2 regions of the Streptomyces sp. NPDC045695 genome follow, and region 1 is predicted to be linked to the other one. Evidence: predicted binding sites of a transcription regulator. Region 1 holds the regulator's gene; the other holds the start of a gene.
What was found. The regulator HspR, encoded in region 1, represses chaperone genes until heat shock. The targets are predictions, from matches to a motif close to TTGAGNNNNNNNNNCTCAA.
Positions count from the first base shown of each region.

Region 2: a site for HspR is predicted at 5,449-5,467, ahead of lon (endopeptidase La). Genes of this name have one in related genera too.

Region 1 covers NZ_JBWKJU010000012.1:204,908-212,682, reverse strand. Annotated here, with positions in the region: partial or broken gene AC07DU_RS22015 (iron-sulfur-binding reductase) at 1-111, opposite strand, end outside; gene AC07DU_RS22010 (sugar transferase) at 221-760, opposite strand; gene dnaK (molecular chaperone DnaK) at 990-2,837, shown strand; gene grpE (nucleotide exchange factor GrpE) at 2,837-3,514, shown strand; gene dnaJ (molecular chaperone DnaJ) at 3,554-4,732, shown strand; gene AC07DU_RS21990 (heat shock protein transcriptional repressor HspR) at 4,735-5,202, shown strand; gene AC07DU_RS21985 (helix-turn-helix transcriptional regulator) at 5,275-6,333, opposite strand; gene AC07DU_RS21980 (Rieske (2Fe-2S) protein) at 6,720-7,001, shown strand; gene AC07DU_RS21975 (pyridoxamine 5'-phosphate oxidase family protein) at 7,159-7,572, opposite strand; gene clpB (ATP-dependent chaperone ClpB) at 7,698-7,775, shown strand, end outside.
Region 2 covers NZ_JBWKJU010000004.1:52,767-60,541, reverse strand. Annotated here, with positions in the region: gene AC07DU_RS09195 (sensor histidine kinase) at 1-853, opposite strand, end outside; gene AC07DU_RS09190 (protein phosphatase 2C domain-containing protein) at 1,352-2,125, shown strand; gene AC07DU_RS09185 (MarR family winged helix-turn-helix transcriptional regulator) at 2,541-2,981, opposite strand; gene lon (endopeptidase La) at 3,030-5,426, opposite strand; gene AC07DU_RS09175 (hypothetical protein) at 5,640-5,945, shown strand; gene AC07DU_RS09170 (sulfurtransferase) at 6,050-6,928, opposite strand; gene AC07DU_RS09165 (glycosyltransferase family 39 protein) at 7,088-7,775, opposite strand, start outside.

The sequences.
Region 1 (7,775 bases):
CACGGGCTGGCCGAGCTTCACGAAGCGGTAGATCTGCGCCACGGCTCGGGCGAGCAGCGCGACGCCGACCACGGTCAGGACCAGCGACACGATGATCGCGGCGAGTTGCATGGGAGGGCTCCTCGAGCGGCATTACTAAGCGGTAACTTATATAGTCAAGGCCTGAGGTTACCCATTCCCGACGCCGCAATGTAGCCGAGCGTGCGGTGATCTGTGTCGCTCAGGCTTGCCTATGACGGTAGGCCGCCCGCGGGGTCTGCGCCAGGATCGCCAGGTCCATCCCCAGCCAGTGGTTCTCCACATAATGACGGTCGAGCAGGGCCATCTCCTCCCAGGGCAGATCCGAACGTGCGCTCACCTGCCACAATCCGGTCATTCCGGGCCGTACGAGGAGCCGGTCGGGGCGGTCGGTACGGGGCTCCGGGCGCGGCCCCACCAGGGACATCTCCCCGCGGAGCACGTTGAACAGCTGGGGGAGCGCGTCGAGCGCGGACCGGTCCAGCGCCTCTCCGAGGCGGCCGGTGCCGTCGGTGCGCAGCCGCCAGGTGTGGAACGGCCGTCCGGCCAGGCCGGCGGCGGGCTCCTTCACGACGAGGGGCCGTGCGCGCTGGGTCGCGTAGAGGAGCCCGGCGGCCAGTGCGAGCGGCGCCGCGCACAGGACCAGCAGGATCACCGCCCCGAGCACGTCGAGCACCCGCTTCGCCGGTGGGGCGGCGGGGACCCGGACCCGGACCCGCGGGGCGGTGAGTGTGAGGGGCATGCCAGCACGCTGCCGCATGCGCGTGGCGGCGGCGGGGCGCCGCGCGGCGGCGGTGACCCGTTCGGCCGTCCCGCCGCTGCCCGGCACGCCGCCCCGCCACAGCCGCCTCCGCGGCTTGCGCGTAAGCGGGGCCTAAAGGTTGAGCCCCCTCGACTCAGCTCTGTTGACGGCGGCGCGGCGATGCGGCATGGTTGAGTCTGTTCCACTCAAGTCAGCTGGAGGAATCGAAATGGCACGTGCGGTCGGCATCGACCTGGGCACCACTAACTCCGTCGTCAGCGTTCTGGAAGGCGGCGAGCCCACCGTCATCACCAACGCCGAGGGCGCCAGGACCACGCCGTCCGTCGTCGCCTTCGCCAAGAACGGCGAGGTCCTCGTCGGCGAGGTGGCCAAGCGCCAGGCGGTCACGAACGTGGACCGGACCATCCGCTCCGTCAAGCGCCACATGGGCACTGACTGGAAGATCAACCTGGATGGCAAGGACTTCAACCCGCAGCAGATGAGCGCCTTCATCCTGCAGAAGCTGAAGCGCGACGCCGAGGCGTACCTGGGTGAGAAGGTCACGGACGCGGTCATCACCGTCCCGGCCTACTTCAACGACTCCGAGCGCCAGGCGACGAAGGAGGCCGGCGAGATCGCGGGCCTCAACGTCCTGCGCATCGTCAACGAGCCGACGGCCGCCGCCCTGGCCTACGGTCTCGACAAGGACGACCAGACCATTCTCGTCTTCGACCTCGGTGGCGGCACCTTCGACGTGTCGCTCCTGGAGATCGGCGACGGTGTCGTCGAGGTCAAGGCCACCAACGGTGACAACCACCTCGGTGGCGACGACTGGGACCAGCGCGTCGTCGACTACCTCGTGAAGCAGTTCCAGAACGGCCACGGCGTCGACCTGTCCAAGGACAAGATGGCGCTCCAGCGTCTGCGCGAGGCCGCCGAGAAGGCGAAGATCGAGCTGTCCTCCTCCACGGAGACCTCGATCAACCTGCCCTACATCACGGCTTCCGCCGAGGGCCCGCTGCACCTGGACGAGAAGCTCACGCGCTCGCAGTTCCAGCAGCTCACCGCGGACCTCCTGGACCGCTGCAAGACCCCGTTCCACAACGTCATCAAGGACGCCGGCATCCAGCTGTCCGAGATCGACCACGTGGTCCTGGTCGGCGGCTCCACCCGCATGCCGGCCGTCGCCGAGCTCGTCAAGGAGCTGACCGGCGGCCAGGACGCCAACAAGGGCGTCAACCCGGACGAGGTCGTCGCCATCGGCGCGACGCTGCAGGCCGGTGTGCTCAAGGGTGAGGTCAAGGACGTCCTGCTCCTCGACGTGACCCCGCTGTCCCTGGGCATCGAGACCAAGGGCGGCATCATGACCAAGCTCATCGAGCGCAACACCACGATCCCGACCAAGCGCTCGGAGATCTTCACGACGGCCGAGGACAACCAGCCGTCCGTGCAGATCCAGGTCTACCAGGGCGAGCGCGAGATCGCGGCGTACAACAAGAAGCTCGGCATGTTCGAGCTGACGGGCCTGCCGCCGGCCCCGCGCGGCGTCCCGCAGATCGAGGTGTCCTTCGACATCGACGCCAACGGCATCATGCACGTCACGGCCAAGGACCTCGGCACGGGCAAGGAGCAGAAGATGACCGTCACCGGCGGCTCCTCGCTCGGCAAGGACGAGGTCGACCGCATGCGCCAGGAGGCCGAGCAGTACGCGGAGGAGGACCACCGCCGCCGCGAGGCCGCCGAGTCCCGCAACCAGGGCGAGCAGCTCGTCTACCAGACGGAGAAGTTCGTCAAGGACAACGAGGACAAGGTCCCGGCCGACGTCAAGACCGAGGTCGAGGCGGCCGTCTCCGAGCTGAAGGAGACGCTCAAGGGCGAGGACACGGCCGAGATCCGCACCGCGACCGAGAAGCTCGCCGCGGTCAGCCAGAAGCTCGGCCAGGCCATCTACGCCGACGCCCAGGCCGCTCAGGGCGCCGCCGGCGCCGCCGGTGACGCGGGCCAGGCCAAGGCCGACGACGACGTCGTCGACGCCGAGATCGTCGACGACGAGAAGCCGAAGGGTGGCGCTGCCTGATGTCGGAGGAGACCCCGGGCTTCGAGGAGAAGCCCGACGTCCCCGCCGACGCCGCTCAGGACGACGCCGAGCCGAAGGCCGCCGACTCCGCCGACACGGCGGAGGGGGCGGCCCCGGCCGGGGACACCGCACAGGACACGGCCCTGCTGGCGCAGCTGGACCAGGCCCGTACGGCGCTCTCCGAGCGCACCGCGGACCTCCAGCGGCTCCAGGCGGAGTACCAGAACTACCGCCGCCGGGTGGAGCGGGACCGGATCACCGTCAAGGAGATCGCGGTCGCGTCCCTCCTGACGGAGCTGCTCCCGACCCTGGACGACATCGGCCGGGCGCGCGATCACGGCGAGCTGGTCGGCGGCTTCAAGTCGGTGGCCGAATCGCTGGAGACGGTCGCCGCCAAGATGGGCCTGCAGCAGTTCGGCAAGGAGGGCGAGCCCTTCGACCCGACGATCCACGAGGCGCTGATGCACTCGTACGCGCCGGACGTCACCGAGACGACCTGCGTGGCGATCCTGCAGCCGGGGTACCGAATCGGCGAGCGTACGATCCGTCCCGCACGGGTCGCGGTGGCCGAGCCCCAGCCGGGCGCGGCCCCCAAGTCCGCAGGCTCCGACCCGGCGGCCGCGGAAGGCGAAGCGCCGTCGTCGTCGGAGGACGCGGATGCCCCCGACAAGGGCTGATGCACCACACGTAAAGGCACGGGAGGAGGGACACCGGGGATGAGCACGAAGGACTTCGTCGAGAAGGACTACTACAAGGTCCTCGGTGTCCCGAAGGACGCCACCGAGGCCGAGATCAAGAAGGCGTACCGGAAGCTCGCGCGCGAGTTCCACCCGGACGCCAACAAGGGCGACGCCTCGGCCGAGGAGCGCTTCAAGGAGATCTCCGAGGCGAACGACATCCTCGGCGACGCGAAGAAGCGCAAGGAGTACGACGAGGCGCGCGCGCTGTTCGGCAACGGCGGTTTCCGCCCGGGGCCGGGCGGGGGCGGCGGCTCGTTCAACTTCGACCTGGGTGACCTCTTCGGGGGCCAGCCGGGCGGCCAGGCCGGCGGTTTCGGCGGCGGTCTGGGCGATGTCTTCGGAGGTCTCTTCAACCGCGGCGCCGGCGCCGGTGCGGGCACCCGCACCCAGCCGCGCCGCGGCCAGGACATCGAGTCGGAGGTCACCCTCTCCTTCACGGAGGCGGTGGACGGGGCCACGGTCCCGCTGCGGATGTCCTCCCAGGCGCCCTGCAAGGCCTGTTCGGGCACCGGCGACAAGAACGGCACCCCCCGGGTGTGCCCGACCTGTGTCGGCACCGGGCAGGTCTCGCGGGGCAGCGGCGGCGGCTTCTCGCTGACCGACCCGTGCGCGGACTGCAAGGGCCGCGGCCTGATCGCGGAGAACCCCTGCGAGGTCTGCAAGGGCAGCGGGCGCGCCCGCAGCTCGCGCACCATGCAGGTCCGGATCCCGGCGGGCGTCTACGACGGCCAGCGGATCCGGCTGCGCGGCAAGGGCGCGCCGGGCGAGCGCGGCGGTCACGCCGGTGACCTCTACGTCGTCGTGCACGTCGGCAGCCACCCGGTGTTCGGCCGCAAGGACGACAACCTGACGGTGACCGTGCCCGTGACGTTCACGGAGGCGGCGCTGGGCGCCGACATCAAGGTCCCGACCTTGAACGGCCCCTCGGTGACGCTGAAGCTGCCCCCGGGCACGCCCAACGGCCGCACCATGCGGGCCCGCGGCAAGGGCGCGGTCCGCAAGGACGGCACCCGCGGCGACCTGCTGGTCACGGTGGAGGTCGAGGTCCCGACCGAGCTGTCGGACAAGGCCCGCGAGGCGCTGGAGACGTACCGAGAGGCGACGGAGTCGCACGACCCGCGCTCCGCCCTGTTCGAGTCCGCGAAGGGAGCATGAGCATGGACGGCCGCCGACGAACCTCCCGCTTGGGGAATGGGTACCAGCTCACCGACGAGACCCCGGTCTACGTGATCTCGGTGGCCGCCCAGCTCTCGGGCCTGCACCCGCAGACCCTCCGCCAGTACGACCGCCTCGGCCTGGTCTCCCCGGACCGTACGGCCGGCCGCGGCCGGCGCTATTCGGCCCGTGACATCGAGCTGCTCCGTACGGTGCAGGCGCTGTCCCAGGACGAGGGCATCAACCTGGCGGGCATCAAGCGGATCATCGAGCTGGAGAACCAGGTCGCCGCGCTCCAGCAGCGCGTGGCCGAGCTCTCCGCCGCGGTGGACGGTGCGGCGGCCACGCTGCGGGCCCGCGAGGCCCAGGTGCACGCCTCGTACCGGCGCGACCTGGTCCCGTACCAGCCTCCGCAGCCGGGCAGTGCCCTGGTCGTGTGGCGGCCGAGCCCCAAGCGGCCGATGGACTGACGCAGGACGCGTGCAGGTGGTTCATGTCCACCCTCAGGCTCCGCCCCTCCCAGGGCGGGGCCTGAGGCGTTTCTAGAGGCCTTCCGGGTCCAGGTCCTCGGGGTCGCAGGGCTGCCCCGGGTCGCAGGGCCGGGTGAGGATGCCGGACTGGGCGATGAGGTAGCCGAGCTGGGCGCGGCTGCCGCTGCCGAGGGTGGTGGCCAGTTTGGCGATGTGGGCGCGGCAGGTGCGCACGTTCATGCCGAGGCGGCGGGCGATGGCCTCGTCGACGTGGCCCTCGATGAGCAGCTGCGCGATGCTGCGCTGCACGCCGGAGATCCCCCCGGGCGTGCGCCGGTAGGTCACTTCCTGCTGGAGGGGCACGGCGCGGTGCCACAGCTGCTCGAACACCTTGATGAGGTAGTCGACCAGGCCCGGGTGGCGCAGTTCCAGGGCGACCCGTCGGTCGTCGCTCACGGGGATGAAGGCCACCGTGCGGTCGAAGATGATCAGGCGCTCTATCAGTTCTTCGAGCGTGCGGATCTCCACCTTGCCCGCGGAGATCCGGTCCACGTAGGCGAGCGTGCCCTGGCTGTGCCGTGCGGTGTGCTGGTACAGGGTCCGTATGCTGACCCCGCGGTCGATCAGCGGCTGGTCGCGCTCCAGCGCCTGCGTGAGGGCCTCGGAGGGCCGTGCGCCGCCCGGCTGGACGGTGAGCACCTCGGTGTGGCATTCGGCCGTCGCGAGGTTCAGCGCGGCGTTGATCCGCTCGAAGCCCTCCAGCACCGTGATGGCGTGGGTGTTGGCCGGGCTCTGTGCGCTGATGGCCAGGAAAGGCTCGAAAGTGTCGGTGAGATCTACAGCGCTGCGTCGGCGGTCCTGGATCTCCCGTTCAATCGGATGGAGCCGTTGAGCCAGGGCGACGGACGGGGGAACCGGGCGAAGCTGGTTCGCGTCATCCGGGTCGGGCTGCAGAAGGGCGAATTCAAGCAGGCAGGGGGCGTTCTGGATCTCGCTCCGGGCGATCCGGCCTGTGCTCAGCGCAGTGGCGTACAGCCGTGTTCCCTCACCGCACATGGACGTGACGGGGTGAGGATGTGTCGGCTTTGTCCCGTTTCGTGTCAAATCTCCACCCCCCAGGGTCCTGAACATGCAAGAACATGATGCATCGTCCCTGTGGCATTGACGTGCCTGAATGAGCCATCGTCTGACACGCGGGGGAGAGGATTCCATCAAGTGAGGACGAAGCCGACCATGTTCAAGAGAATGCTTCGCTCGGTGCTTGCCATAGGTTTCTCCGCCGTTGCGGTTTTTGGGGCAGTCAGCGCCGTCGAAAGTGACGCGGGGAGCGCTAGGGGCGGTCAGGGCACGACCCTGACGAGCACCGAGTTCGACACCGGCTGGACCACGGCGCCCGCGGGCAAGTACGCGGACACCGGCTGGACCAGCGGCCAGCTGGGCGGTGCCGATACAGGGTGGACCCACGCACCTGTGACGGTGTCCGCGTGACCCCCGACGACCGCGGCTTCCGCCGCGAGATGGCCTCCGCCTACCGCTCGGGGTGGCAGTTCATCGATCTCGCCACGGCCATCCCCCACCCTGGCGATTCGTTGATGGTCACCCTGTTCGGCCAACCGATCGTCATCGTGCGCGAGGAGGACGAGGACGTACGTGCCTACCGGTGCCTGCGCCGCCCGCGGGGCGCGCCGCAGCCCGTCCGCTGCGAGGTGCGCTACGGAATGGTCTTCGTCAATCTCGATCAGCGGGACCACCAGCTGTTCGAACCCGATATCACCACCGCCACCCCCCGCAGTGCCTGAAGCGATTCCCCCGTCGTCCCAGATCGCTCAGGCGCTACCCCCACACAACGGCGCCATCGTGGACCTGACCACGATGGCGCCGTTGTGATGTCCGCGTCCAGGTGTCGAACCGGACAAGGTCCAGGTGTCGAACCGGACAAGATGAAGGCTCAACGGCTCAAGCGCGCCCCATGGCCCGGTCCAGGGTGATCTCCATGACGACCCGGTCCGGATTGGGCGACGGCGTGCGCCCGTAGCGCTGCGCGTAGCGCGCCACCGCGTCGGCGACCGACGCCTCGTCCGTACGGATCACCGCGCGCCCCTCCAGCGTGGCCCAGCGGCGCCCCTCCATCTGGCACACCGCCACCCGCGCGCCCCCCGGCTGCGCCGCCTGGGCCGCCAGGATGTTGCGGACCTTCTTGCTGTGCTTGTTGCTGATCACCCGGGCGAGGCCCGCCTGCGGGTCGTACGTCACGCCCACCGGCACCACGTGGGGCGTGCCGTCCGGGCGCGGGGTGGTCAGCGTGCAGACGTGCCGCTCCTGCCAGAAGGCGAGGTACTCGGGCGTCGGGTTGAGTACGTCTTGGGACATGGCCGAAGCGTACGTCTCCCTCGTGCCCTCACCTGTCTTGAGTGGAATAGACTCAACTTTGCAGACGCTGTTTCTGTCAGACTCAGTCGTAGTGAAGTCGAACCCTCTGGAGAGGAGAAAACGCCGTGGACGCCGAGCTGACCAACAAGAGCCGGGACGCGCTGAACGCGGCCACGAGCAGGGCCGTCAAGGACGGCCACGCC
Region 2 (7,775 bases), on a different contig from region 1:
GGCCCGCGAGGGTGGACTCCACGGACCGCATGCGGTCGATGCGGGCGGTGAGCGCGGCGCCGACGGTGGGCCCGTCGGTCTTGCGGTCGGCGGCCGTCAGGGTGGGCCGGTCGGTGAGCCGCTTGAGGAAGTCGTCGGCCGTCTTGACCTCGGGGCCGGTGACGGTCGCGGCGAGGGTCTGGCGTACGTCGGGCCGCGCGGCCCGCGCGAAGTCGTCCAGGGCGGCCTGCTCCCGTACGCGCGCACGCTGGGCGGCGGCGGTGAGCTCGTCGACCACGGCGGAGTTGGGAAGCTGCTCACCGCGGGGGACGGCCAGCGCGGCGAGCAGCAGTCCACGGGTGGCCGAGGCCTGTTCCACGGCCTGGCCGAGCGGGGCCAGCGGGCGGGTGGTGCTGAGGGCGGCCCCGGCGCGCGGCGGGGTCAGCTCGGCGAGCCGGTCGCCGGGGGCCTGGAGTTCCGCGATGACTCCCGCGTAGGCCTGGTGGGCGGCGAGGGCGCTGCCCTTGCCGTCGACGGCCTCGCTGCGGACGGCCCGGATGCGGGCGAGCGCGCGGGCGGTCTCCTCGTCGGCCTCGGCCTGAACCTCGGCCAGCTGCCGGTCGGTTCGGGCGGCGCGCTCCTGGACGGGCCCCTTGGCGGCGCCGGGCCGGCCCTTGGCGGCGTACTCGACGACGACGTCGCGCTCGTCGCCGAGCAGGTGCGCGAGGGTGAGGGTCTGCCGGGTCCGTTCCGCGAGGGTGACCAGGCGCTGGGAGTCGTTCAGTTCGGTTGATGCGGAGATGACGGCGGGGCTGCCTGCCGCGAGGACGGTGAGGCCGGCGACGGCCACACCTACGACCAGCCTGCGGCGCACGCGGACGCGGCGTCCTGCGGGGGCCGGGCCGTCGGCGGCGGTGCCTCCCCCAGCTACCGCTGGGAGGTGCCCCCATTTCCGAGACCGCTTCTTCTGCACCGGTGCTCGCAATCCTGTACGTGTGCTTCTGCTCGTCTACTCGTGTGGCCGAGGTAACGGCCGGTCAACAAGTAAACGCCCCCTGCTCCCTCGTACCGCCTCAGACCTTTGCAGCGTGTTGGGGAGAGAGCCGCACATCGCCCACCCGGCCACTCGAACGAGTGAACATCACGGATGAGTTGGCGACCAACTCGGACACCTCGTCTCAGAGCGCCGTCGGTGGACAGGTGGTTGAAAGATCGATACGGGCTTTGGCAGGATGCCCGCCCACATCCGCGCCGGGGGTGCCGGGGCCGCTGCCCGCCGGCCGGGCGGTGGGCGCTGCGGCCGGATCCGGGCCCTCGCCCATTGGTACGGACCTGATCGGGCCTCGCGTGGCCCGGCGGGCAGAATGCCCGTATGCGCATCGACCTCGCCTCGGCCCCCGGCCACCAGGAACGCCCCAATGAGGACTGGCTGTCGGCCGCGATCCCCGCCTCCGGCGGTGGGGTCCTGGTCGCGCTGGACGGGGTCACCCCACCGGAGGGCGAGGACGGGTGCGTGCACGGAGTGCCGTGGTTCGCGGCCCGGCTCGGCGGCCGATTGACCGAACTGTCCGGATCCCGGCGGGACATGCCGCTGGACCGGATCCTGGCCGAGGCGGTCCGCGCCACGGCCGAGGCCCACCGCGACACCTGTGACCTTTCTCACGTGCGCACGCCCCAGTCGACGGTCGTCATGGTCCGCTGGGACGAGGCGTACGTGGAGCACCTGGTGCTCTCGGACTCCGTCCTGCTCCTCCAGGCGCCGGGGGGCGAGGTGACGGCGGTACTCGACGACCGCCTCGACCGGGTTCCGCGGGAGGTACTGCGCTCGGTGTCCGCGACGGATGCCCTGCGCAACGCGGAGGGCGGTTTCTTCACGGCGGCCGCGGATCCTGCGGTGGCGGCGCGGGCGGTGACGGGGCGCACTGCGCGCGAGCGGGTGCGGGCGGTGGCGGCGCTGACGGACGGGGCGAGCCGGTGGACGGACACGTTCGGGGAGGGTGACTGGGCGGAGTGCGTGGCGGTGCTGCGGAAGGAGGGGGCGCAGGGGTTGATCGGCCGGGTGCGGACTCTCGAGTCCGATCCGGCGCGGCCGGTGGGCCGGTACAAGCGGCATGACGATGCGTCGGCGGTGTATGCGGAGCTGTGAGATTCCCGCCGGGGGGGGGAGGAGCGGGCGGGGCACGGGCCGGCGGAGCCGGTGGCGCCGGGCCGGGCCGGTGGGTTCCGGGCCGAGCCGGTGAGCCTGAGCCGCCGGGCCCTCGGGCGGGGTCGGCAGGGGGTGGCGGCGGTGCCGGGCGCGCGCCGGGGTGTCTCCCCGGGCGCCGAACGTGGCGAGGGGTCGGTGGGTGCGGCGGCGGTGCGTTCGGCGCCCTGCGGGGACACCCCGCCACACACCCGTCCCCGCCGCCACGGGCCGCGTAGGGGGACGGCCTGGCACACACCCGGCACCGCCGCCACGGGCGGGGTCGGCACCCTGGCAGACACCGGCCGTGGCGCCACGGCCCCGCCGCCCGGGCGGGGGCCCGGCGCGCAGCGGCCATGGCGCCACGGGTGGGGCCGGGTTACTCCTCGCCGGCGTTGAGTTGGTTCAGCAGGCGGGCCAGTTCGGCTACTTCCCCGCGGTCCCAGTCGGCGAGTTTGCGCATGTACTGCTCGCGCCGTGCGCCCCGTACGCGCAGGAAGCGTTCGCGGCCTTCCTCCGTGAGGCCGACCAGGAAGGCGCGGCCGTCGGCGGGGTCCGGCTCGCGGGCCACCAGGCCGAGGACCTCCAGGGCCCGCAGCTGGCGGCTCATGGTGGCCTTGCCCACGCCGAAGTAGGCGGCGAGCTCGGTGGCCCGCTGCCGGCCCGCCGCCTCCAGGCGTACGAGGAGCCCGTAGGCGGCGGGTTCCAGCTCGGGGTGCAGCTCGCGCGCCATCTCGCCGGAGGAGGCCCGGGCCCGCCGGAGGAAGACGGACAGCTCCCGCTCCAGGGCAAGGAACTCCTGGTCTTCGCTCCCGTGCACGTACCGCTCCTTCGATGGGTGAGGGGGCCAGTATTTCGCAGCGGGCAGCTACGCGGCGACGGTGACCGGCACCTCCGCGCCGGCCAGGGCGAGTTCCAGCACCTGGCGCACGTCCGTCACCGGGTGCACCTCCAGCCCCTCCAGTACCTCCGCCGGGACGTCGTCCAGGTCCGCTTCGTTCCGCTTCGGAATGATCACGGTGGTCAGCCCGGCCCGGTGCGCCGCGAGCAGCTTCTGCTTGACCCCGCCGATCGGCAGGACCCGCCCGGTCAGCGAGACCTCGCCGGTCATCGCGACGTCCGTGCGGACCTGGCGCCCGGAGAGCAGCGAGGCGAGCGCGGTCGTCATGGTGATGCCGGCGCTCGGGCCGTCCTTGGGGACCGCACCCGCCGGGAAGTGGATGTGCACGCCCCGGTCCTTCAGGTCGGCGACGGGGAGCTCCAGTTCCGCGCCGTGCGAGCGCAGGAAGCTCAGCGCGATCTGCGCCGACTCCTTCATGACGTCGCCGAGCTGGCCGGTGAGGGTCAGGCCGGCCGCGCCCGTCTCGGGGTCGGCCAGCGAGGCCTCAACGAAGAGGACGTCGCCGCCCGCTCCGGTCACCGCGAGGCCGGTGGCCACGCCGGGGACGGCGGTGCGCCGCTCCGACGGGTCCTGGGCGGACTCCGGGACGTGGTGGGGCCGTCCGATGAGCCCGCGCAGGTCGTCGGCTCCGATGCTGAAGGGCAGTTCCCGCTCGCCCAGCTCGTGCTGCGCGGCCACCTTGCGCAGCAGGCGCGCGAGGGACCGTTCCAGGGTGCGCACGCCCGCCTCGCGGGTGTACTCCCCGGCCAGCTTGCGCAGGGCGTCCTCCTCCAGGACCACCTCGTCGGAGCCGAGACCGGCGCGCTCCAACTGGCGCGGCAGCAGGTGGTCGCGTGCGATGACCACCTTCTCGTCCTCGGTGTACCCGTCGAGGCGGACGAGCTCCATCCGGTCGGCCAGTGCCTCCGGGATGGCCTCCAGGACGTTGGCCGTGGCCAGGAAGACGACGTCGCTCAGGTCGAGTTCCACCTCCAGGTAGTGGTCGCGGAAGGTGTGGTTCTGCGCGGGGTCCAGGACCTCCAGCAGGGCGGCCGCCGGGTCGCCGCGGAAGTCGGAGCCCACCTTGTCGATCTCGTCGAGGAGGACGACGGGGTTCATCGACCCGGCCTCCTTGATGGCCCGGACGATCCGGCCGGGCAGCGCGCCGACGTACGTGCGCCGGTGGCCGCGGATCTCGGCCTCGTCCCGTACGCCGCCGAGCGCGACCCGGACGAACTTGCGGCCCATGGCGTGGGCCACGGACTCCCCGAGGGAGGTCTTGCCGACCCCGGGCGGGCCGACGAGCGCGAGGACGGCGCCGCCGCGGCGCCCGCCGATGACGCCGAGGCCGCGCTCGCCGCGCCGCTTGCGGACGGCGAGGTACTCGGTGATGCGGTCCTTCACGTCGCCGAGCCCGGCGTGCTCGGCGTCGAGGACCGCCCTGGCGCCCTGGATGTCGTACTGGTCCTGCGTGCGCTCGTTCCAGGGCAGTTCGAGCACGGTGTCCAGCCAGGTGCGGATCCAGGAGCCCTCCGGGCTCTGGTCACTGGCCCGCTCCAGCTTCTCGACCTCCTTCAGCGCGGCCTCCCGCACCTTCTCGGGGAGGTCGGCGGCCTCGACGCGGGCCCGGTAGTCGTCGGACTCCGCGCCCTCCTTCTCCCCGCCCAGTTCGCGCAGTTCCTTGCGTACGGCTTCCAGCTGGCGGCGGAGCAGGAACTCCCGCTGCTGCTTGTCGACGCCGTCCTGCACGTCCTTGGCGATGGACTCGGCGACGTCCTGTTCGGCGAGGTGCTCGCTGAGCCACTTGACGGCGAGGCGGAGGCGGGCGACCGGGTCGGCCGTCTCCAGCAGCTCGACCTTCTGGGCCACGGTCAGGAACGGCGAGTATCCGGAGTTGTCCGCGAGGGCGGAGACCCCGTCGATCTGCTGGACCCGGTCGACGACCTGCCAGGCGCCGCGCTTCTTGAGCCAGCTGGTGGCGAGCGCCTTGTACTCCTTGACGAGCTCGGTCACCACTCCGGGCAGCGGGTCGGGGACCGGCTCCTCCACCGTCTCGCCCTCGACCCAGAGGGCGGCGCCCGGACCGGTGGTCCCGGCGCCGATCCTGACGCGCCCGCGGCCGCGGATGAGCGCGCCGGGGTCCCCGTCGGAGAGCCGTCCCACCTGCTCGACCGTCCCGAGCACCCCGGTCCCGGCGTACGTCCCGTCGACGCGCGGCACCAGCAGCACGCGGGGCTTGCCCTGTCCCGCCGCCGCCTGCGCGGCCTCGACGGCCGCGCGCACCTCGGCGTCGGACAGGTCCAGCGGAACGACCATGCCGGGCAGCACGACCTCGTCGTCGAGTGGCAACACGGGCAGGGTGAGCGTTACGGACGTCGAAGCCATGATCTTCCCTCCGGCAGTGAAGTTGAGCTATGCCGACTCAATGCTTAGGCGCCGTCCGATGTTCCCCAACACCCGTTCGCCCGGGGCGAACAGCTGCCCCCGTCGGCACGGATGGGTGACCCCGAGGGCCGGGATGGGGGTGGCCGCTTAGCGTCGGCGGCGAAGCCCGTGTGCCGTCCGCCTACCGCGCCGCAGGCGCTCGAAAGGATCTCCATGGCAGTCGTGATGACCTTTTCCTGGCCCGAAATCACACCGGACGTCTACGACACGGTCCGTGAACGGGTGCAGTGGGAGCAGGACGCTCCGGACGGCTGCGTCCTGCACGCCGCGTGGTTCGTCGACGGCGGCCTCAACGTGATGGACGTCTGGGAGGCCGAGGAGCACTTCAGCCGGTTCATCGCCTCCCGGGTGGCCCCCGTGCTCAAGGGTGAACTGGGCGTGCAGAGCGATCCCGATCCGAAGTTCTTCCCCTTGCACAGGCGCTTCGTCGCCCCGGGCGTCAGCGGCGGCGGGGCATAAGGGACCTCACGACCGGTCCGACGGTCTGCGACGGGTCCTGGTCCCCAGGCCGAAAGGGGCGGCCTGGGGCGCGCCGACCTGGGGCGCGCCGGCCGGGAGCGGCCTCACCCGGTGGTCACGGGGAGCGCCGACGGCACGCCCCACTCGCTCCAGGAGCCGTCGTACACCGCGAGGTCCCGGTAGCCGGCGAGGTCGGCGCCGAGGGCGAGCACGCAGGCGGTCACGCCGGATCCGCAGCTGAAGTAGAGCCGCTGCCGCTCTCCGGCCACCGCCTCGATGGCCGCGCGCAGTTCGGCGGCCGGGCGCATCAGGCCGCCGGGCCGCTGGAGCTCCCCGAAGGGCAGGTTGACCGCGCCCGGCATGTGGCCGCCGCGCAGGCCGGGGCGCGGTTCGGGGGCGGTGCCGGCGAAGCGTTCGCGGGTGCGGGCGTCGAGCACCGCCGCGGCCGGGTCGGTCAGGGCGCCGGCGACGGCGGCGCTGTCGACCAGCAGCCCGGCGCGGGGCCGGGCGTTGAAGGAGCCGCGCGGGCCCTCGTAGGCGGGGCCGGTCGCCTCGACGGGCAGCCCGGCGGCCGTCCAGGCGGGCAGCCCGCCGTCGAGGACGGCGGCGCGGTCGAAGCCCATGGCGCGCAGCATCCACCAGGCGCGGGCGCTGGAGTAGAGGCCGGCGCCGTCGTAGACGACGACGGTGTCGGAGTCGTCGAGCCCGAGGGCCCGCACCGCCTCGGTGAACGCGGCGGCGCCGGGCATGGTGTGCGGAGCGGGCGCGTCGTGGTCGGACAGGGCGCCGTCGAGGTCGAACGGCCGCGCGCCGGGTATGCGCACACCGGCGCCGCGGTGGGCCCCGACGGAGGCGTCGAAGAGGACCAGCCCCGGCGCGCCGAGCCGGTCGGCCAGCCAGTCGGCCCGGACGAGCGGTCCGGGCAGCGCGGGCTGCCCTCCGGGCACGGTCAGCGGGGACGCGGCGTTCTGCGGCGCGGTCATTGGGCACCTCCGGTGTGTGCGACGTGGACCGCCCCATCCTCCCGGGCCCTCCGTCCCAACCCGCGCCCACCTGGCCTGACTCGGCCTCGCCGGGTCGGTTCCGCGGGCTCCGCCCCGGATCCGGCGCCTCAAACGCCGGCGAGGCTGGATTCGGGCGGCCTAGCCGCAGGCGCCCCGGGGGGCGTAGACCGCCACGCGGGCGCCGCGGACCTCGGTGATCGAGCAGAGGTCGAAGCGGGCGGCGAGGGTGTCCCGCTTGACCGCCTCCCGCGGGTACGGGTCCAGGGGCTGCCCCGGCGGGTCCAGCAGGGCGATGACACGGGGGGCGGCGAGCAGGGCCGCACGGATCCGGTCCGGGGGCAGCTCGGTGCCCTGGAGGCTGTGCGAAGCCGCCGGGGAGCGGTCCAGGGCCACGTCGCGCAGCCCCTCGTACGCCCCCGGCGAGGACAGCAGCCACTCGCGCCGCCGCGACGGCATGAACACCACCGCGTCCCCCGGCCCGGCCCATGCCCGGACGGCGGCGGCCACCGCGAGGACGTCGTCCTTGCGGCTCTCGGGCGTACGCAGCCACACCGACCAGAAGCCGAACGGCACCAGCAGCGCGCCGGCCAGCAGCCACGGCCACCACCCGCGGGCCTCCGCCAGCCGGGCCCCGGCCAGCAGGGCGAGCCCGACCAGCGCGTAGAGCACGTACCGGTCGACGTACCAGGGGTGGACCAGCGAGATCACCATCAGCAGGCCGGGCGGCAGCAGGGCGAGCGGCAGCGCCACCCGTACGAGCTCCCCGGACGCGCCCCGGGCGAGCAGCAGCACGGCCGCCACGAGCACCCCGTACGCCGCCCAGTCC